DNA from 2 places in the Pelagibacterium mangrovi genome. Region 1 is predicted to be linked to the other one. Evidence: predicted binding sites of a transcription regulator. Region 1 holds the regulator's gene; the other holds the start of a gene.
What was found. The regulator LexA, encoded in region 1, represses DNA repair genes until DNA is damaged. The targets are predictions, from matches to a motif close to TGTTCNNNNTGTGTTCNG.

Region 1 (11,187 bases):
GCGCTCGCAAGCCGCCCGCATCAACAGGATGGTGGCGCAATGGCCGTTCCCGGTCTCCGTGCTCGTCACCCAGGAGGAGCGGCAGCAGGCATTGCAGGAGGCGGTCGCCGCAATCGCGGCCAGCGGCACGGTCACCCTGGAGCTCGCTCTTGCCGGGGTTCCGCAGGTGCTGACCTATGTTGCGGAGGGCGCGCAGGTGCGACTTTTCGAAAAGGCGACAACCCAATTCATAGGGTTGCCCAACATCATCGCCGGTCGCGATGTGATCCCGGAGGTCCTTTTTGTCCACAATGGCGACGCCGACAAGCTCGCCACCGTGACCAAATCGTTGATCGGAAATTCCAAGGCTCTTGCCGCGCAAGTCGCGGGCTTTCGCGACATTCGCGCGCTCATGGAAAAAGGGGCGCCCGAAGCGCCCCTTCAAAATCCGATCGACAAGATTATCGGCTATCTGCCCGCTTAACGCTGGGCGATATCCACATAATCGCGGGTCGTGGCGCCATGGTAGAGCTGGCGGGGACGGCCGATCTTTTTCTGCGGATCGGCGATCATTTCCTTCCACTGAGCAATCCAGCCCACCGTGCGCGACAGCGCGAAGATGGCGGTGAACATGGAGGTGGGGAAGCCGATGGCATCGAGAATGATGCCGGAATAGAAATCCACATTCGGGTAGAGCTTGCGATCGACGAAATAGGGATCTTCCAGCGCGATCTTTTCGAGCGCCTGGGCGACCTGGAGCGTGGGGTTGTTTTCAACGCCCATCAGTTCGAGTACTTCGCGCGCCGATTCCTGCATCACCGCAGCGCGGGGGTCGTAATTTTTGTAAACCCGGTGCCCAAAGCCCATCAGACGGAACGGATCGTTCTTGTCCTTGGCGCGCTCGATGAATTCGGGAATGCGATCCACTGTGCCGATTTCGCGCAGCATGTTGAGCGCCGCCTCGTTCGCGCCGCCATGGGCCGGACCCCAGAGGCAGGCGACGCCGGCCGCGATACAGGCAAAAGGATTGGCGTCGGACGAGCCGGAAAGACGAACCGTGGACGTCGAAGCGTTTTGCTCGTGATCGGCATGGAGCGTGAAAATCCGATCCATCGCCTTGGCAACCACTGGATCGATCTTGTACTCCTCGGCCGGAACCGCAAAGCACATGTGCAGGAAGTTCGAAGCGTAATCGAGATCGTTGCGCGGATAGACGAAAGGCTGGCCCACCGAATATTTATAGGCCATGGCGACGATGGTCGGCAGCTTGGCGACCATGCGAACCGAGGCGATTTCGCGTTGCATCGGATCGGAAATGTCGGTCGAGTCATGATAAAAGGCGGCCATGGCGCCGACCACGCCGGTAACCACAGCCATCGGGTGGGCATCGCGCCGGAAACCGCGGAAGAAATAGTGCATTTGTTCATGCACCATGGTGTGCCGCGTCACGCGGTTTTCGAAATCCGCGAGTTCGGGCTTGCTCGGCAATTCGCCGTAAAGCAGCAGATAGCACACTTCGAGATAAGAGCTCTTGTCTGCCAATTGCTCGATCGGATAGCCGCGATAGAGCAGTTCGCCCTTGTCGCCGTCGATATAGGTGATGGCGCTATCGCACGCAGCGGTCGAGGTGAAGCCGGGATCGTAGGTAAAAAGACCGGTTTTCGAATAAAGGGAGCGGATATCGATCACATCCGGACCGACTGTACCGCTCAGCACCGGGAACTCGTAGGTCTCATCGCCCAGAGTTAGCTTTGCCTTAGTATCGCTCATGAAGTGCCTCCCGATTCATCGGCCCAGCGCCGTCGCGAGCAGCAGGGCTCGCCCGATCTGAGCACGCACAACGACTTCGTAAAATGCTTCGCTTGGGTATCCGAAATTGCGGAGCCATGCAACTGCGTCATGGCTCTTGACCTATAGGTAAGACGAATGGCTGATGGCGGTCAGGCCTGCGCACTCGCGTGGGTTACATCCGCCAACCGCGCCAGGCTCTCTTCCCTCCCGATCAGAACCATCACCTCGAAAATACCGGGGGAAATGGTGCGTCCGGTAAGCGCGGCGCGCAGCGGCTGGGCAATCTTTCCGAGCTTTAGGCCGACGCTTTCGGCATAGGTGCGCACGGTGGCGTCGAGCCGTTCAACATTCCATCCATCGAGCGCGGCAAAGGCCTCGGTGAGAGCCATGAGGTGTCCCAGGCTTTCCTCAGTCAGGAGCTGGGCGGCTTTTTCCTCGATGGGCAGAGGGCGTTCGGCATAGATGAACTGGGCCAGATCGATCAGTTCGAGAATGGTTTTGGCGCGCGGCTGCAATTCCGGGAGGGCTGCCAGTGCCGTGTCCTTGTTGGAAACCAGCCCCGCATAGTCGGCGTTCCGGCCGGTCTCCGAGGCTGTATCGACCATGACCTCATAGAGGCGGGTGGGCTCGGCCGCGCGAATATAATGCCCGTTGAGGTTGTCGAGCTTGACGAAATCGAAGCGCGAGGGTCCTTTGTTGAGTGCCTCGAGCGAGAACCATTCGACCATCTGATCGGTGGAAAATATTTCGTCGTCGCCATGGGCCCAGCCCAGCCGGGCCAGATAATTGCGCAGCGCTTCGGGCAGATATCCCATCTGCCGATAGGCCTCCACGCCCATGGCGCCGTGACGCTTGGAGAGCTTGGCGCCGTCCGGACCGTGGATGAGGGGGATGTGGGCCATCTCGGGCACATCCCATCCCATCGCCTGATAGATGACGATCTGCCGGGCGGCGTTGGTCAGATGGTCGTCGCCGCGAATGATGTGGGTAACGCCCATATCGTGGTCATCGACAACCACGGCGTGCATGTAGGTGGGAGTGCCGTCGGACCGCAGGATGATGAAATCATCGAGGTTCTCGGCCTTGAACACCACATCGCCCTGCACCCGATCCTTGACGATGATTTCGCCGGTTTCCGGCGCCTTGACGCGTATCACCGGCTGCACGCCCTCTGGCGCTTCGGACGGGTCGCGATCGCGCCAGCGTCCGTCATAGCGTGGGGGACGGCCCTCGGCGCGGGCCTTCTCGCGCATTTCGGTGAGTTCGTCGGGCGTGCAGTAGCATTTATAGGCATTGCCCGAGGCGAGCAATTCGCGCGCCACCTCTGCATGCCGATCGGCGCGGGCGAACTGGCTGATCGGCTCGCCGTCCCAGTCGAGCCCCAGCCAGCTCATGCCGTCCAGAATTGCCGCCACGGCGGCATCTGTCGAGCGCTCGCGGTCGGTATCTTCGATGCGCAGCAGCATTGTCCCGCCGGTCTTGCGCGCGAAAACCCAATTGAACAGAGCCGTTCGGGCGCCGCCGATATGCAGAAAACCTGTGGGAGAAGGCGCAAAGCGCGTGACGACGGGTTTGGACATAAGGCTTACCGCTTGGAGATTTGCTGGCCCCGTGTGTACCATAGCGCCCGCCGAGCGCAAGGGTGGGGGTGTGCGCTATAATGGTGGACTTTCCGGTCGCCAGAAATCTCGACAATGCCCGGGCCGTCGGCCCATTGGGCCGACTCCGGGCGGCGCGTTCGGTGCTGGTTTGCGTGTTGGCGAAGGCGATCGCGGACGCGGTGACCCAGAGGCGCAATTTCATCCTCTGGCCGTTCGCGATGATCGTCGGGCTCATTATCTACCGCATACTGCCTATGGAACCCGCTCTGCTAACGCTGGGCCTGGGGATTGGCGCGGCCCTCATCCTTGCCATATCCGGCCGCAATAGCGTCGGCATACGCGAAGCGGCTTTGCTGGGCCTGCTGGTCGGGCTCGGCATGATGTTACTGCCGGTCCACGGGGCGCTGTTCGGAACACCGATGCTGGAAACGGCGCGATACGGCACGTACACCGCCCGCATCGACGCCGTGATCTTCAATGATGGCGAGGAGCAGCGTTGGATACTCTCCGATATTGCGGCTGCGGAGGGGATGGCGGATTGGACCGTGCCCGACATCCGGCTGGCCCGGGTGAGCGTATCGGGAGCCTACGCGGTATCGAGTGGCGATACCATCAAGGCGCGCATCCGCTTCTATCCCGTTCCGGCGCCGGCGGTTCCTGGAGGATATGATTCCCAATTCATAAGTTATTTCGATGGTATAGGGGCTTATGGAAATGTTTTGGGCGAGGTTTCGACCGCGGCGGCGCAGGAGAGCGACCTATCACGCTTCGTCAACGACATACGCGGCGCAATCACGGCACGACTCGTCGCCCAACTTGGCGACAGGATCGGCGGTATCGCGGCAGCGCTCATCACCGGCGACCAAAGCCGCATCAGCGAAGCAGATTACGATGTGATGGCCGAGGCGGGGATCGTGCATGTGATCTCCATTTCGGGACTGCACCTTACCCTTGTCGCGGGCACCATGTTTGCCGTTGTCCGCTTCGTTCTTGCATTGAGTCACCGGCTGCCCCAGCGTTTCCCTGTCAAAAAGATCGCCGCCGGTTTCGGGATCGTCACCGCCTTTGCCTATATGCTGCTTTCGGGCATGGTTATCCCGGCGGTGCGGTCCACCATCATGCTGGCTTTGGTCTTCGCGGCGATAATCGCCGGGCGGCAAGCCCTCACCATGCGCAATGTGGCGATCGCCGCGCTGATCATCATCATCTTCGAGCCCTCGACCGTATTCCGGGCGTCGTTCCAGCTTTCATTCGCCGCCGTTGTCGCGCTGATAGCGGCATATGAACTGGTTCGGCGACGGCGGGACAATCGAGAAACACCGGTTCGCGCCAAGGCTTTCGGCATGACGATCGGTGTTGCGATGACCAGCGTCATCGCCGGATTGGCGACGGTCGTCTTCACGGCCTATCACTTTCAGCAGACGGCACCATTCGGTGTGGTCGGCAATCTCATGATCATGCCGATTGTGAGCTTCGTGATGATGCCGGCGGCGTTGCTCGGCACGCTATTGATCCCGATTGGGCTTGATGTTTTGCCCTACGCGGCCTTGGGCTGGAGCATCGAGGCAATGCTCTGGTGCGCCGCCTTCGTGCGCGAGTTGAGCGGCGGATTCGATCCCAGTCCGATCCTCTCGCCAGCCGCCCTGATTGTAGCCCTGGCTGCGCTGGCGTGGCTTGCCTATTTCCGCAATAGGATACGGCTTTCAGGCCCCATACTCGCCGTTCCGATCATCACGATCTTTTGCATCGAGCGGGCGCCCGACATATTTATCGCCGACCAAAGCCAGGCCGTTGCGGTCCGCCACGACGGGGCGGTCGCCCTGATGGCGGGCCGAAACGGCACATTCGCCACCAACGTCTGGTCGGAGCGCTACATCACTTCCATAGCGGACAGTCACGATGCAACCCGCTGCGATAGCCTCGGCTGCGTGCTCGAAACCGATCAGGGATACACGATCGCCCTCGTCAAGGACCGATCGGCATTCGATGAGGATTGCCGGATCGCCGACGTGGTGATCGCCCGCATCAAAGCGCCTGAAGTCTGTCGATCAGCCGCCCATCTGGTCATCGATGCATCCGAACTTGCGCGCTACGGGGCGCATATGGTCGACTGGAATGGTCCCGAGGCTTCCCCCACCATACGGACCGGGATCGATACGCCCTCGCGCCCGTGGCGGCTGGCGTCGGATTAGGAAAAATTCCGTCATCCCAAAGTCCGGGACTTATAGTCTTTGCGCTGCTCAATAGCGCCGCAAAAGTCCCACAAGCCGCCCCTGAACCTTCACGCGATCCGGCCCGAAAATGCGGGTCTCATACGCCGGATTGGCCGCTTCGAGCGCCACGGCATTGCCCTTCTTGCGCAGACGCTTGAGGGTCGCTTCTTCGTCATCGACCAGAGCGACGACGATTTCACCATTGCCTGCAGCGTCCTGCTTGCGGATCAGCACCGTGTCACCATCGAAAATACCGGCGTCGACCATCGAATCCCCGCGCACTTCCAGCGCGAAATGCTCTCCGGCACCCAGCATCTCAGGGGGAACGGCTATCGAGTGAGAGTGAGTCTGGATCGCTTCGATGGGAACACCAGCCGCGATGCGCCCCATGACGGGAATGGAAACCGAACCACCATTTTCCGCAGTGGCGGCCACCGGCTTGGCGGGAACCTTGCCCAGATTACCTTCGATGACGCTCGGCTCGAACCGCGCCTTGCGGCCGCCCAAGGACGGATTCATCGAATCGGGAAGCTTGACAACCTCCAGCGCGCGCGCCCGGTTGGGCAGGCGGCGAATAAACCCGCGTTCCTCAAGGGCCGTGATCAAACGGTGAATCCCCGATTTCGACTTGAGATCAAGCGCTTCCTTCATTTCGTCGAAAGAGGGCGGGATGCCGCTCTCCTTCATCCGCTCATGAATGAACATCAGAAGTTCGTGCTGCTTGCGCGTCAACATTGTCGGGCCCCTCGGCGGCGTAGAATCGGAACAAATATTGAACTTTTATACGTGTTCCGGAAATGTTCTGCAAGTGTTTCGATAGAATTACATTCGTGCGGAACATTGAACGCGCGACGCGGCTATGATCTTCAGATCTTGGTTCGGCAGGAATTTTCGGCGCAGGACCGGGAAATGCTTGCGACAATGACCGACGGTCAACTTGCTCCGGTGGCCACCTCGGCACGATGCACGGCCTGTTCGGAACGGAGCTCCTGGGTAACCTCGGGCAGACGGCTGTCGCACGAGCCGTTGTGGTTCACGATGGAGGAGACGATGTCATACGCAGCTTCGGCCAACACCCAGCGGATGCCCGCATGCAGCCCTTCCTGCGACTTGTCGCCGATCCGGATATCGTAAAGATCGTTCGAAAAGAAGCGGAAGACCGAGGCGTAAACCTCCGTCCCGACAGCCTGTTTCGAATAGGTGCCTGCGCGCACGATTTCCGTCGATTCCGTATCGGTGACCCGCAGATCGACCGCGGCGGTGAGCGCATAAAGCCGTGCACCGCCGCCGATCCCTGCGATCAGCGCCTCCGCGCCGCCCGAATAGGTATTGAAATCGAGCTGCGTGATTGCTCCGTCGATGACGTAGTCGGAACCCCGCATCGAACCCGGCGTGATGGGCCGGAAATCCACAGTCTGGTTGCCGACAGTAACCGAGCCCCCATCGCCGAGAATCTGCTCGCGGGCGCGGGCGATCTCCCATTCGGTGACGACGGTATTGGAGCGATTGACCTGACGCACGCCGGCCTTCTGCAAGGCAGTGACAAGCATGCCGGCCACGTCACGGGGCACCACGCCACCTTCTTCGGACGTGAACTTGTTGGTCTGGTCGGTCACGGTGTGGACCGCGAAAACAATGCCCGAACGCCTTACTTCGGGGGTCTGGCTCAGGCAGAGCAGGGCGTCGTCGGCCGGGGTTGTCGTGGCCAGGGGCACGGGCCCGTAGAACTGGGCGGAAGGGCGGCCCATCTCGCCCCAATGCACGCAACCGCTCAGGGCAAGCGCGGTTATCGCGGCGACGGGTGCTTTGAGGATCAGCATACTCCGAACATGCCCCCGGTAATATCGAAATCAGAGCAGGTGCTCGTCTGCTCCTGATTGCCGTTGTTGGTCTGGGTCACGGTTATGTTGTTGTTCGAGCCGCTGACATTGATCGAAACGGCGTTACCGGTTTGACCGCTGCCACCGCCCGGCCCGCCGTTGTTGGAGGTCCCAAGCAGGCCCAGCAACTCCAACCGGGTGCGCTCGAGCGAGAGGTTGACTTGCCGTTGGGCGTCCGTGCGGAACTGAAAGGGACGGCCTTCCCCAAGACCATTGGCAAGTATCGGAAGGGGAGATAACGCCAGCGTCGCGGTCGCTACAACCAGCACAACGCGTTTGAACTTACGCATTCCGGTACCTCGGTCGATTCTTGTTTTGAGTATTGTCTTGTTCCGTCGTAGCGTCAACGAGCACAAGAAAACTTTGCGGAGGTGTTGCTTGGTCAGCACACCGTTTTTTGGTAAATAAAGAAAACGCTTTGATAATAATGAGATAAGATAAGTATAACCGATTATGCGCCAATTCTCGCCACATTCGCGATTCTAGCGATCGAGGCAGTAGGGTTGCGCGCACCACATGCCCGGCTGAACGGGCGGGGCCGGGGGCCATGCCTCGGGCTTGCGCGCCTGGTAGTCGGTCGCCGCCTCGGTATAGCGGAAAAATGCACCGTTGAGCATGTTCACGCAAAGCGATGCGGCCTGCGATCCAATGAACTGCCGAAGGCTCGATTGGGTCGTTTCGTTCGTGAGCTCGGGAAGCTCCTGCTCCAGCATCGCGAAGAACTGCGGGATCGTATTGGTCCGGCCAACGGGGTCGTCACCCACGAAGGGCTCGCAGGTCAGCGCCGCTCCGCGCAATTCGACCATGGCCCCAAGGAACGGGTTCACGTCGAAGGGAAGCTCCGGCTCCGCCTGGGTTTCAGGCTCCGCCGCCGCTTGAGCGGGTTCGGCGGCCTCGGTCTCGCCCTGGGGAGCAATGGCATCGGGCAAGGCGCGAGTCATCTCCGACTGGACGTCTTCATCGACCTCAGGCAGTGCCGCATCGGTCTCGGTCACGAATGGTCCCGAAACTTGGGGAGCGACCTGGGCTGGAGGCGGGGATGCAGGTTGCCGGGGAACAAGCGGCACAGGATCGGGCGGCTGGGCGCCGATCGCCGTTTCGGCGGTGCCCGGAGGCGGCATTTGCGGAGCCAAAGGCTGGGCCAGCGCCGAGCTGCAAGCAAGGCTGGTCACGATAACGGAATAGACCCAAACGCGTGCGATCATGGCATCCGACTCACATTTTCGCCAAAATCGCACCGCGCGTCTTTACTGTCAATCGATCAGGCTATACTCAAGTTTTACCGATTGATAACTGTGACGTTCCCGGACTGCGACTGACCGGACACCCCTTGGCCTGTCTGCGGGAAGTTGGCCTGCTGGTCGATGAGCACCGGTTGTTGGGGTGATGAGCTTCCGGACTGTTGGGCGCGTAGTACCATCATGTTCACCACATTGGATGCGCCCTGGTAGTTATAGTCCGATTGGCTGATGTTGCCGTGACTGAGCGGCTGGCCATCGGGGCCGATCACAGTATTGATGACGCGCTGTGCGCCGACCGATAGCTGCTTGATCGTTCCGATATTGTTGGCGACGACCATGTTGGCGATATTGCCGCCCGACTGTTCAATTGGTGGCACGCTCGAGCCGTGAAGAACGACGGTGTTGTCGACGATCTGTTCGCCGGCGAACGTGCGTGTGACGCTATCGATCCTGTCGGCGATCAATACGTTGCCGATGTTGACGCCGCTTTGGTTGACGGTTCCGGAGACGGCTGTGTCGGCATCGAACTCGATGTAGTTTTCCACGCGCTGGATGGCGCCTTCCTCGATGTTTTGGACGGCGGTCCCGATTGCGTATTCGGCCATGGCGATGTTGGCGATGTTGACGCCGGTCTGGGCGATCACATCGATCGATCCCCCTGCCCATATGGAATTCCACACCTGCTGGGTCGAAGTGTCGGTCATCAGCTGGTCAGCCATGCTGATGGTATTTCCCTGCATCATGTTGGCGTAGTTACTGCCGGATTGGCTGATCGATAGGGAGCCGAGCGTGCCCGAACGATGGGCGTCGATCGAATTTTCTATTCCTTGCTGACCATCGAACAATTGCGTGACCGACCCTAGATCGCGGTCAGAATTGAGGATATTGACCGCGTTCGCTCCTGACTGGCTCAACTGCAATGTAAGGCCTTCCGGAAGCGGGAATAACGGGGGCCCACTGGTTGTGTCGGGCACCTGGGGCTCGGACATCTTCTGCAATGCCAATTGAGAATCCCGGAAGAACTGACGGAAATCCGGTTCCAGCGTTTGGGCCGAAGCAATACCGGTCGGAAGAACGAGGCACGCGGCAACGAAAACTATACGCATCTGTTCCTCCCTGGGCTGGGTTGCGAACTCTACGGTGATGAACGCCGCCGGATGAAAATCCGGCGACGTTCTCTATTGCTCCAGTTATTCTGCTACTTCTGGAGTCAGGTAGCTGATCGAGTTGGCGATGTTGGTCGCCTCCTGAACGATATTGGTCAGGTCGGTCGACCAACCCGAGCCGGAGAAGTTGTTGGCGGCAAACTGAGCTGCTTCGGCGTCCTGAAGGACGGAAACGCAACCGCAATCGAGCCCAACAATATCGGTGGCCGAGAAGACGTTGGCCACGTTGGTTGCCGTCTGGCCGACGTCATAGACGTCCACGTCCACCCAACCGTGATGACCGCCATATCCGAACGGGCTGTAGCCACCGCCGGCATAGCTCATCGTGTTGATCGCCGTCTGGCCGACCGCAGCCATCTGAACGGCTTGACCGGTGAGCTGATCGACGGTGATCATGTTGACAGCGTTGAGAGCTGCCTGGGTGGGCAGCAGTTCGCCTTCTTCATCATAGAGGGCATCGGCGTCATAACCGCCCTTGCCGAACTCGATGGTGTTGAACGCGTCCTGATAGCCCCAGGCATCCTGGTCGATGTCGTTCACCTCGGGCGCCGAGAAGACGTTGGCCACGTTGGTGGCCGACTGCTCGATGTTGTAGAGGGTCGCAAAGACGCTGGCATAGATGTCGTTGTCGGCGATCTGGTCCAGATCGGCCTCCTGATCGACTTCGCCGATATTGACATCGGAGATATCGATACCGTCGAGCGAGATCAGGTTGGCGGCGTTGAGCGCTGTTTGCGCGGCATCGGTCACATCACCAACGTCGGAGATGTTGTTGAATGCCTTCTGGAAGCCGGAAAAGACCTGCTCGAGATTGATGGCATTGTCGATACATTCGATGCAGTCGTCGTCGCCGTTTCCAGGGTGAGGCGGCCACCAGGGATGTCCTCCACCGAAAGCCTGGGCCGATGATGTTACGCCCAGGGCAGCCACGCCCACCAGTGCGGTCGTTACGAGAAGTTTATTCATTTTTGCTCTCCAATTTTGCCCTCATGGGGCGGTTGCCCTGTTTCCAGGAAAATTTGCACAAACCTCCATTGTTCTGAGCAAGCATTACTTGCGCAGTCCGAGCCTTTATTGGTTTGTGCAAATACAGAACTTACGCTTGCGGCGCCGGCATTTAACCGGTCGGCACATCAGAAAGCGCACGGCAAAGCGCCGCGTTAGCGCAAGAAACTCTTGAATTTGCTGGGAAATCCGAAAGGGCGGCAAAACCGGCCCGCATGATCTCAGGCGAAGATCGCTGGATCATTATGCGGTTTTGTATATATCTATATGTTGAGAATTGTCGCCGTATAGCGGATTATACTTAGCATATA
Region 2 (11,187 bases), on a different contig from region 1:
GAACGTTCGGGCAGCCCGCATCACTTCCGGGTCTTGAGCGCGGCCAGCGCTGCGAAGGGGGAATCGGGGTCGATGGGTTTTTCGCGGCGTTCGGGGCGGGGGCGGTCGTTGGGGCGGTCCTCGCGGGGGCCCTTGCCGTTGTGGTGGTTGGGCTTGCCGCCCTTGCCCTTGAAGCGCTGCTGGCCTTCCGGGCGCGGGGCGCGATTTCCATCGGGCTTGTTGCGCTGCGGGCGGTTGTTGCGCTCGGGGCGGCGGCCGGCGGGGAACCAGACCTCGTCATATTCGGGCTCGGCCGGTGCAGCCGCTTCGGCTTCCGCCGGAGCCGCTTCCATGGCGGCGGGGACGGGTTCCGCATCGGCGACGGCGATTGAAGCTTCGGCCAAAGCCGCCTCGGCGATGGGTTCGCTCGAAGGGGTGGGCACGGCTTCGACGGGCGCGCCTTCGAGCGCGGCTTCGGCCAGGGCGGTATCGGCGAGAGGTTCGGCGGGCTGGTTTTCAGCCGGCGCGGCCTCGGGGGCCTTGGGGGTGCGGCGGACGCGATAGCCAAGCGACTTAAGGATCGAGGCGAAATCCTCGCCCGCGCAACCCAATAGCGAGGTCATCTCGACGGTGACGCGGAAGCCATTGCCCTCGGCGGCGCCTTCGGGGGGTGGGGTGTCGACAGGGCGGTTGGCGTCATAGGCGACCAGCGGACGGATGATGTCGGCCAGGCGCTCCAAGATATCGACGCGCACGATGCGCTCGCCGGCCACCTTGAAGCCGGCGACCTCATAGAGGCGCTTGTCGAAGCTCTTGTCGATGGGAAAGGAGGTGCGGCCCGACAGGATGATGTGGGGCAGCTCCGTTATGCCGGGCTGGCGCACGCCGCCATTCTTCAAGCCCCAGAGAATCAGCGCCAGCTCGCGGGGGGCGGGCTTGAGCGTCAAAGGGAGGTAGATGTGGTGGGCGCCGAATTTGACGCGGAGCTTGCGCAGCTTGCCGCGCGTGTCCTGATCGAGGCTCTTGACCTCTTCGGCGATATCGGCGCGCGGCAGGATGCCGAGGTTTTCGGCAAGCTGGAAGGCGATGCCGCGCGCGGTGCCCTCAAGCTCGGCGGGCTCGTTCAGAGCCACGATCTGTTCGAGCTGGGTGTTGACGTGATGGCGCAGCCAGAGCGACAGGCGATCCTCGACCTTTTCGAGATCGGGGCCGGTGAGGCTTTCATCGGCAAGGATGATGACGCGCGGGGCGAGAAGGGTCGGGCCTTCGGCCAGCTCGGCAACCACTTCGCCACGCCAGCGGATGACCCCATCGGTGGTGAGGACGAATTCCTCATTGGGGGCGCCGGCCAGCCGATCGGCCCGTTTGGCGATTTCCGGTGCGACGACCGAAGAGGCGGCAGAGCGGAGATTTTTGGAATCGGCCTCGCCCTCGATGCGCGAGAGGGTGAACCGGAACCCTTCGATCGTGCCAATGACATGGCCTTCGATCGTGAGTTCGCCTTTTTCGGTGATTTGGGGTGATACCATCTGCTTGTCTCTTAGATGACGCATCAGCACACTGGTTCGCCTGTCGACGAAACGGGCGATCAGCTTTTCATGAAGGGCGTCGGACAGGGCGTCCTCGATCGCCCGGGTCGTCTCTTGCCAGTGTGCGGGGTCTTCCAGCCAGTCCCTACGGTTAGAAATGAACGTCCAGGTCCGGATCTGCCGGATCCGGTTGGACAGCGTATCGATGTCGCCGGTCGTATTGTCGCAGAACCTGACCTGCTCGGCAATCCAGTCGGCATCTATCCTTCCGGCCAAGGCGAGGCCGGAATAGATCCGGGTGACGATCTCGCCATGGGCGGCGGGGGAAATGTCACGATAATCGGGGATCTGGCAACAGGCCCAGGCCAATTCGGTGCGGGCCGGGGAGGTGGCGAGCCCGCCTTCCTCGCGGCGCAGCAGGAATTCGAGCGCCCGCTGGTCGGTGGCCACGGGCACGCGGGTGAGGCTCTGATGCTCGGGAATCACCTCGAGGCTGGCGTGCAGGGCGACAAGCGAGGAAAAATCGAGATTGCGGTTGCGCCATTGGAGCTGCTTGACCGGCTCGAACTCATGGCTTTCCAGCCGCTCGATGGTTTCATCGTCGAAAAGATCGGTGCCGCCGGTGACCCCGAAGGTGCCGTCGCGCATGTGGCGGCCGGCGCGGCCGGCGATCTGACCGATCTCGGCGGGGGTGAGGGGGCGGAACTGGCGGCCGTCATATTTGGAATCGGAGGCGAAGGCGACGTGGGTGACGTCGAGATTCAAGCCCATGCCGATGGCGTCGGTGGCGACGAGGAAATCGACGTCCCCGTTCTGGAACAGTTCGACCTGGGCGTTGCGGGTGCGCGGGGAGAGCCCGCCCATCACCACCGCAGCCCCGCCGCGCTCGCGGCGCAGCAATTCGGCGATGGCATAGACCTCGGAGGCCGAAAAGGCGACCACCGCCGAGCGGCGGGGCAGGCGGGAGAGCTTCTTGGACCCCGCCCAGGTGAGCTTGGAAAATCGCGGGCGGAACTGGATATCGGCGTGGGGGAGCAGACGGCGGATCACCGGCTCCATGGTCTGGGCGCCCAGCAGCAGGGTTTCGGCGCGGCCACGCGCGTGCAGCAGGCGATCAGTGAAGACATGGCCTCGGTCGAAATCGGTGGCGGTCTGGATTTCATCTACGGCGACGAAATCGGCGCCCACATCGCTGGGCATGGCCTCGACGGTGGCGATCCAATAGCGGGCGGCCTTGGGGACGATGCGTTCCTCGCCGGTGACCAGCGCCACCGATTCGGCCCCAGCGCGCTCGGCGACGCGGTTATAGACCTCGCGCGCCAGCAGGCGCAGCGGCAGGCCGATGATGCCGGAACGGTAAGCGAGCATGCGCTCGATGGCGTAATGGGTCTTGCCGGTATTGGTCGGGCCGAGAACGGCCTTGACGGCCTGCGAGGATAAAGAAGTCATCGGCCTTTGGGGGACAAGGGCAAACGGTAACGGGCTTTGCTGCGCAAGGTGGTGTATCGAAACGGGAAAGGCAATGGGCCGTCGCCCGGCAAATTTAACGTTTCGAACGAAAAAAGAACAAACACGAACCGAATCGCGTTCCGAATCGGAATCACGGTTCGTTCCCTACTGTATGTGGTGGGCCGATTTTATGATTCGCCACAAGGGGATAGCGCCGGGGTGGTGCGGAGCCGAAAACGGGGCCGATTGCGTTCATCTTGGTTGCATTTGCGTTAAAATCGATGGAATCGCCCAAAATGCTAACGAAGCGTGAATGGGTTTTTTCGCCGGCGCTGAAGCGCATAAAGGTGTGGCGGCAGGGATTGTCGGGCCAGGACAAGCATTTGTTGGCAAAAAAGATTTTGACCGTGCCGGAATGGGACAGGGCGCGGAGGCTATAGGGGCGGGGATGGCGAATCGGTTCGTGGTGATTTCGGGGTGTTCGGGCGGGGGAAAATCCACCCTGCTGGCGGAATTGGCGAAACGCGGGTTCGCGACGATTGAAGAGCCGGGCCGGCGGATCGTGGCCGAGGAATTGGAGCGGGGCGGGACGGCGCTGCCCTGGATCGATCTGCGCGGTTTTGCCGAGCGGGCAGTCGCCATGGCGCGAGAGGATTTTCTTCGGGCGGCAAGGGAGGACGGGCCGGTGTTTTTCGACCGTGGGTTGATCGACGCGGCTTCGGCGCTGGCCAATCTCGGCGGTGGGGTGCTCGAGGAGATCGTCGGGGTGGATCGGTATGGAGAGCAGGTGTTTTTTACCCCGCCATGGCCGGAAATCTATGCCGAGGACAGCGAGCGCAAGCACGGGCTGGATGCGGCGGTGGCCGAATATGAGCGGCTGCTGGTCGATTACCGGCGGTTGGGCTATGCGATAGAGCTCTTGCCCAAGGTGTCGGTTGCCGAGCGGGCCGACTATTTGCTGGCGCGGAGCTAGAGCGTTTTCAGCAAAAGTGGGTACCACTTTTGCGGTTCGAAAACGTGACCACTCAATAAGCTCTAAGGCGGCCCGCACCGCGAGGGGCGCTGACCATCGATGTTACGGCTCGATGACGTCCGGCAGTTCCTCTTCGAGGAAGCGGGCGCTGGCCTCGACCACTTCTGCTGCGTCGGCGGGTTCGTCGTGCTCGATGATGTACCATTGGGCGCCGGCGGCGTGGGCGGCGGGGAGGACTTCGGACCAATCGATGGTACCGGACCCCACGGCGGCCCAGCCACCTTCATCGGTTTCGCCTTCGGGTGCGTTGTCCTTGGCGTGGATGGCGAACAGGCGGCCGTCGAAATTTTCGATATATTGGGCCGGATCGAGGCCGGCGCGGTCGATCCAGGCGATATCGAGCTGGGCGAGCACGCTGGGGGCGGCGTCCAACATCACTTCGAGGGCGGTCTGGCCGTCGAACTCTTCCATTTCGAAATCATGGTTGTGATAGGCGAGGGTGATGTCTTCGGCTTCGAGCTGGCCAGCGAACTCTTCGAGTTCTTCGCCCAGAGCGGTCCAGCCTTCAGCATCGGTCGGGCGGGCGCCCGGAGCGAGATAGGGAACGGTCACGACCTCGTTGCCAACGGCTTTATTGAAGGCGATCACGTCCTCGATATTGGCGCGCAGCGCGTCGAGCTGCACATGGGCTGAAATCGCCTCGATGCCGTGGCTGTCGAGCAGTTCACCCAGATCGTTGGCGCTCATGTCCTGGGTGCCGACCAGTTCGACGGCGGTGACGCCGGCGTTTTCCACTATAGTAAGCTGGTCGCCGACCGAACCGGAATCGCGCAGCGTGTACATCTGCACGGCGATGGGCAGCGCCGCCTCGCCCTCGGCAGAGGCATCCTGCGCCGCGACCGAATTTGCGCCATTGGCCAAAATCAAAGCGGCGATGGTCGTACTCAGCAACAGACCCCGGTTGTTCACTTCAGATCTCCTCTCCTCGTGGCCGGGCCGGTATCGAATGGTCGTCAGCGGCCCAGCCTGGTCCAGCGGCTATCGTTCCTGCTCGATTCGACCGCCGCCATGATGAATTCCATGCCCTCGACGCCATCGTCGAGCGTGGGCAGCAGACCTTCGAAATCCTGCCCCTCGCCGCGGATGATGGCGGCAAATTGCGTGTAGAGGGTGGCGAAGGCTTCCAGATATCCTTCCGGATGCCCCGAGGGCACGCGGACGCCCATGGCGCCGGCCGGCGTGCCGTTGATGGCGCCGCCGCGCGTCAGGAGTTGTTTCGGTTTTCCGAATTCGGTGAACCACATATAGTTGGGGTTGTCCTGGCGCCATTCGAGCCCGGCCTTTTCGCCATAGACGCGGAGCTGGAGGCCGTTTTCGCAGCCGACGGCCACCTGGCTGGCCCACAGCATGCCTTTGGCGCCACCCTCGAAACGGAGCATGATGTTGACGTTGTCGTCGAGCTGGCGGCCCTCGACGAAATGGTCGAGATCGGCGGAGACGGCAGAGGTCCTAAGGCCGGTCACGTAGCGCAGGAGGTTATAGGCGTGGGTGCCGATATCGCCGATGGCGCCGCCGGCGCCCGAGCGGGCAGGATCGGTGCGCCACTCGGCGCCCGGCGCATTGCCGGATTTTTCCACCGGTTCGGCCAGCCAATCCTGCGGATATTCGGCCTGGACGACGCGGATCTTGCCCAAAGCGCCCGATTGAACGAGCTCGCGCGCCTGCCGGATCAGGGGATAGCCGGTGTAATTGTGGGTGAGGAGGAATCTGGCGCCGTTCTTGGGCTCAATCTTTTGCAGGGCGTAAGCGTCATCGATCGAGGAGGTGAGGGGCTTGTCGCAGATCACATGGATGCCCGCTTCCAGGAACGCTTTGGCGGGGGCGAAGTGCATGTGGTTGGGGGTGACGATGGAGACGGCTTCGATGCCGTCCTCGCGGGCTGCTTCGGCGCGGGCCATCTCGGCGAAATCGGTGTAGATGCGGTCTTGGGCGAGGCCGAGGTTTTTACCTGACTCGCGGGCCGTTTCGGGGCGGGACGACAGCGCACCGGCGACGAGTTGGTAGTCTCCGTCGAGGCGCGAGGCGATGCGGTGGACATAGCCGATGAAGGCTCCCGTGCCGCCGCCGACCATGCCTAAGCGAATGGGGCGTTTTCCGTTTTCAGCCATTGTCGTTCTCCCTATCTGTTTGTTCCACGCAGGTGGAAGAGGCGAGGCCGCTGCTGGATTCCGGGAATAAATCCCGGAATGACAGGCTGAGTTTGCCGCGGGGGCGAGACCTTACCTCACCCCCAAGCTCAATCCAGTCCCAGCATCTTGCGATTGGCCGCCGTGTCGGTCTCTGCTCCGGCGAAATCGTCGAAGGCCTTTTCGGTGACGCGGATGATGTGGCTGGCGATGAATTCGGCGCCCTCGCGCGCGCCGTCCTCGGGGTGCTTGAGCGCACATTCCCATTCGAGCACGGCCCAGCCGGAAAAATCATAGGCGGCGAGCTTGGAAAAGATGGCGGCGAAATCGACCTGGCCGTCGCCCAGCGAGCGGAAGCGCCCGGCGCGCTCGACCCAGCCCTGATAGCCGCCATAGACGCCCTGGCGGCCTGTCGGGTTGAACTCGGCGTCCTTGACGTGGAACATCCTGATCCGCTCGTGATAGATGTCGATGTAATCGAGATAGTCGAGCTGCTGGAGCACGAAGTGGCTCGGATCGTAGAGCAGGTTGGCGCGGGGGTGGTTGCCGACGCGCTCCAGGAACATCTCGTAGGAAACCCCGTCATGGAGGTCTTCGCCCGGATGGATTTCGTAGCAGAGATCGACGCCGGCCTCCTCGAATTGATCGAGGATCGGGGTCCAGCGGCGGGCCAGTTCGTCGAAGGCTTCCTCGATCAGCCCGGCTGGGCGCTGGGGCCAGGGATAGACATAGGGCCAGGCGAGCGCGCCCGAAAAGGTCGCGTGTTCGGTGAGGCCCAGATTGCGTGAGGCTTTGGCGGCGAGCATCAACTGGTTGACCGCCCATTCCTGCCGTGCCCTGGGGTTGCCGCGCACCTCGGGAACCGCAAAACCGTCGAAGAGGGTATCGTAGGCGGGGTGGACGGCGACGAGCTGGCCCTGGAGATGGGTCGAAAGCTCGGTGATCTCGACGCCGTTGGCGCCGGCGATGCCCTTGATTTCGTCGCAATAATCTTTCGAGGACGCGGCTTTTTCCAGATCGATGAAATTGCCCAGGGTGGGCACCTGCACGCCCTTGTAGCCCAGGCTCGCGGCCCAGCTTGTGATGTTGTCGAGGGTGTCGAAGGGCGGGGCGTCACCGGCGAATTGGGCGAGGAATATGCCCGGACCTTTGAGGGTTTTCATGGCGTTTCGCCTCCTTTCAGGCGCCCAGACGCTGCGCGATGGTCGCCCCAGCGGGGGCGGTGACCGAAGCGCGCACGACGAGGCGCGTTTTGAATTCATGGACGGACGGCAGATCCAGGTGTTCGAGCCGTCCGATCATCAGTTGCATCGCCTTGCGGCCCATCTCCAGCCGGGGCTGGCGCACTGTGGTCAGCGGCGGCTCGAAGGCTTCGGCGAGGATGATGTCGTCGAATCCGATCACCGAAACGTCGGCGGGAACCGAGAGACCGCGTTGGCGCAACGCGCCGATGGCGCCGATGGCCATCTGGTCGCTTGAAGCGAAAATGGCCGTGAATTTTCCGTCGCGATCGAGAAGGCGATTGGCCCCCTCGCGGCCGGCGGTGATTGAAAAATCGCCCGGAACGATCAGATCGAGATCGATGGCGATCCCCGCGTCGGCCAGGGCCAACTCATAGCCCTTGCGGCGCTCCTGGCCCAGATAATCGGCTGGGGCGCCCCCGATATGGGCGATGGCGCGATGGCCCTGGGCGATGAGATAGTGCACGGCCTCGCGGGCCGCCGCCGTGTTGTCGATCCGCACGGTGGGGAGATCGACATCGGGCAGGGCTTCGGAGGCGACGACAATGGGGGTGGAGCGGTCGATATGGGCGGTGACGTCGAAGGGCAGGCTGCCCAGCATGACGATCACGCCATCGGCCTGCCGCTGGCGCACGAGGTCGATATAGGATTTGACCCGCGCTTCATCGTTGCGGGCGTCGGCCATCAGCACCTTGTAGCCGGCATCGGAAGCGGCTTCCTCGACGCCCTTGAAGATCTCCAGATAGAAGGGGTTGGAGATGTCGCGCACCAGAAGAACCACGGTTCGCGTCGTTTGCTGGCGGAACGAGCGGGCCTGGGCGTTGGAAACGAAATTGGTTTCCCTGACCACTGTCAGCACTCGCTCGAGCGTTTCCTTCTTGACCATTGAGGGGTTATGCAGCGCGCGCGACACCGTCGCGGCGGACACGCCAGCGATGCTGGCAATCTCGTAAATGGTTTTCTTTGCCTGCATCGCCCTAAACGCGAAGTTGTTTCTGGCGCCCGTAGAGCAGCATGAGCGCGAGCAGCGTCAGACCGAAGATCACCTGGCGCATCCAGACATCCATGTTGAGGGTGATGAGGACGCTTTGCAGAATGGTCAGCGCCACAGCACCCGCCATGGTGCCCCAATAACCGCCGATGCCGCCGGCGAGCGAGGTGCCCCCGATCACCACGGCAATCACGGTGGGCAGCACGTATTGATCGCCGACGGAAATGAAGGACGAGCCGGTGTAGCCGATGACACAAAGCCCGGCAAGGCCGGCGAAAAGGCCCGAGAGCCCGAAGATCATCACCCGCACGAAGCGCACCGGGATGCCGTTGAGGGTGGCGGCGCGCTCATTGGACCCCATGGCATAGACCGCGTAGCCGAAGGCTGTGCGGCGCAGCAGGAACCACATGGCAATGGCGATCAGCACCCAGACGAAAAGGATGCCGGGGATGCCGAAGAGGAACGGGCGGTTGATGAAGGCCGAGAGCATGGGCGCGGCCTGCCCCGAGGGTACGCCCTGGGAATAGACCACCAATCCGCCCTGGATGACGGCGGTCATGCCCAGCGTCATCACCAGCGGTGGGATGCGCACGAAGGTGACGCCGAGGCCGTTGACCAGACCGATGAGGAACGGGACGCCGGCGGCAACCAGAATGGCCAGCGGGATCATCTCGTTCTGGCCGTTCATCATGTTGCCGGCGAGGACCGCGCCGAGCGAAATCATGGCGCCGACGGAAAGATCGATGCCTTCGCGGCCGCCGAGAATGACGAGGTTCTGACCGGCGGCGACGATGCCCAGGATCGCGGCGACGGTGAGGAGCCGCACGATCTGCTGGCCTTGCGCGAAACCGGGGGAGACCAGCTCGCCGATCAGCAGGAGCGCGACCGAGGCGCCGATGGCGAGGGTCAGCGGATCGGTGAGGATCGAAGTGATGCGGGAAGTGGGATTGGCCATGTTACCGCCTCGTTACGAATACGCCGCCGGCAAGGGCGAGCAGAACGATGATGCCCTGGACGAGCGTCTGATATTCGAAGGGCAGGCCGGCAAAAAAGATCACATTGCCGATCATGCCCAGGACCAGTGCGCCGATGATCGAGCCGAACGCGCCGCCGAAGCCTCCCGCCAGCGCCGTGCCGCCCAGCACCACCGCCGAGATCGAGGAGAGGGCTAGGGTCTGGCCCAGGAGCGGATCGCCCGAGGCGGTCTCGCCGGTGAGGCAGAGGGCTGCGAAGGCGGCGAAAAGGCCCGCGATCATGAAGGACGTGATGCGGATGCGTCCGATGCGCAGCCCGCTCTGGAACGCGCCGGTGCGATTGCCGCCGGCGGCCAGAAGGTGGCTGTGGAATACCGTGCGCGAAACGACGAGGGTGAAGATTGCTCCGGCGATCAGCACCCAGGCGACCAGCGGGACGCCGAAAAAGCTCTCGCCATAGGTGCGCCAATAGTTTTGCGGCACGGGCAGGCCGGCCTGGGGCAGGACCCAGAGCGCGAAGGCGGCAAAGAGGATGCCGGTGGCGAAGGTCGTGACGATGGGCTGGAACCTGAGGCCCGAAATGAGCAGGCCGTTGACCAGACCGCAGACAAGGCCCACGGCCACCCCGCTGGCCATGCCGAGCCAGATGGCGAGATCGGTGCCGCCCATCGCGGCGATGACCGAGACGGTCACCACATTGGCCAACGCCACTATGGAGCCGACCGAGAGGTCGATATCGCCGGCCAGGATCACATAGGTCTGGCCGATGGCGACGAGGATGAGGGGCAGGAAGGTCGCAAGGTTGGAGCGCAGCACGCCCGGATTGGTGAAGGAAGGCTGCAGCGAGATATTGATGGCGACCAGAATGGCCAGGACGATGACCGTGATGAGCCACGGTCGGCTCCTGACGAATGCAAACGCGTTCATGCTGCTTCCCCGAAAGCGGCGCGGGCCAGATTGACCGGATTGATGGCGTCCCCCACCAGTTCGGCGGAAATTTCGCCACCGTTGAAGACAATGACGCGGTCGGCGTAATCGAGGATTTCCGAATCCTCGGACGAATAGAAGAGGATGGTCGCGCCCTCGTCGGCCAATTGGCGCATCAGGGTGAAAAGGTCCGATTTGGCGCCCAGATCGATGCCCTTGGTGGGGTCGTCGAGCAGGAGCAGTTTGGGTTTAGTTGCCAGCCAGCGGGAGATGAAGATTTTCTGCTGGTTGCCGCCCGAGAGCGTCCCGATTGGGTCGTCGATGTGGGAGAATTTGGTCTTGAGACCCTTGGAAACCTCTTCGACGCGGGGCTTGAGCTTGCCCGGATCGACGATTTTCAGCCGCTCGCGGACCGTAAGCGCGCTGACGAGGTTTTCAAAGATCGAACGGCCGCCCAGCGCCGCGTCGCGGGCGCGGTCGCCCGAGACATAGGCAAAGCCGTGGCGCACGGCCTGGCCGGGGCGCTTGATGGAAAGCTGGTTGCCTTCGAACGCCAATTCGCCGGAGGTGAAGGGGCGTGCGCCGAACAGGCCCTGCAACAGCGCCGACTGACCCTGGCCCTGGAGGCCGGCGAGACCGAGGATTTCGCCGCGATGGGCCTTCAAGGACACGCCGGAGACCCGGAAATTGGTGAGGTTGCGCGCTTCGAGCGTGACCTGTGCGGAAGCGTTCTCGGTGCGGTTGCCGCGGACGGGGGCGGCGACGTCGCCGACCATGTTGTGGACGACCTCCTCGCGGGTGGTGTCGGCGATATCGGCGGCGGTGATCGTCGCGCCGTTGCGCATGACGGTGATCCGGTCGCACACGGCGAAAACTTCATCGAGCCGGTGCGAGATCATGATTGTGGAAACCCCTTGCGTCTTTTTTTCGCGCAGGAT

Region 2: a site for LexA is predicted at 3,060-3,077, ahead of V4T21_RS00805 (helicase-related protein). Genes of this name have one in related genera too.

What each region holds. Positions count from the first base shown of each region.
Region 1 is NZ_JBAFXA010000003.1:228,199-239,385, reverse strand. Features, by position in the region: gene V4T21_RS06295 (lipid-A-disaccharide synthase) at 1-463, shown strand, start outside; gene gltA (citrate synthase) at 460-1,749, opposite strand; gene gltX (glutamate--tRNA ligase) at 1,920-3,350, opposite strand; gene V4T21_RS06280 (ComEC/Rec2 family competence protein) at 3,431-5,563, shown strand; gene lexA (transcriptional repressor LexA) at 5,612-6,319, opposite strand; gene V4T21_RS06270 (CsgG/HfaB family protein) at 6,517-7,404, opposite strand; gene V4T21_RS06265 (hypothetical protein) at 7,398-7,754, opposite strand; gene V4T21_RS06260 (hypothetical protein) at 7,947-8,669, opposite strand; gene V4T21_RS06255 (hypothetical protein) at 8,744-9,811, opposite strand; gene V4T21_RS06250 (hypothetical protein) at 9,896-10,837, opposite strand.
Region 2 is NZ_JBAFXA010000001.1:158,831-170,017, forward strand. Features, by position in the region: gene V4T21_RS00805 (helicase-related protein) at 21-2,957, opposite strand; gene V4T21_RS00810 (AAA family ATPase) at 3,406-3,930, shown strand; gene V4T21_RS00815 (sugar phosphate isomerase/epimerase family protein) at 4,033-4,899, opposite strand; gene V4T21_RS00820 (Gfo/Idh/MocA family protein) at 4,944-6,098, opposite strand; gene V4T21_RS00825 (sugar phosphate isomerase/epimerase family protein) at 6,227-7,279, opposite strand; gene V4T21_RS00830 (LacI family DNA-binding transcriptional regulator) at 7,296-8,330, opposite strand; gene V4T21_RS00835 (ABC transporter permease) at 8,335-9,303, opposite strand; gene V4T21_RS00840 (ABC transporter permease) at 9,305-10,249, opposite strand; gene V4T21_RS00845 (sugar ABC transporter ATP-binding protein) at 10,246-11,187, opposite strand, start outside.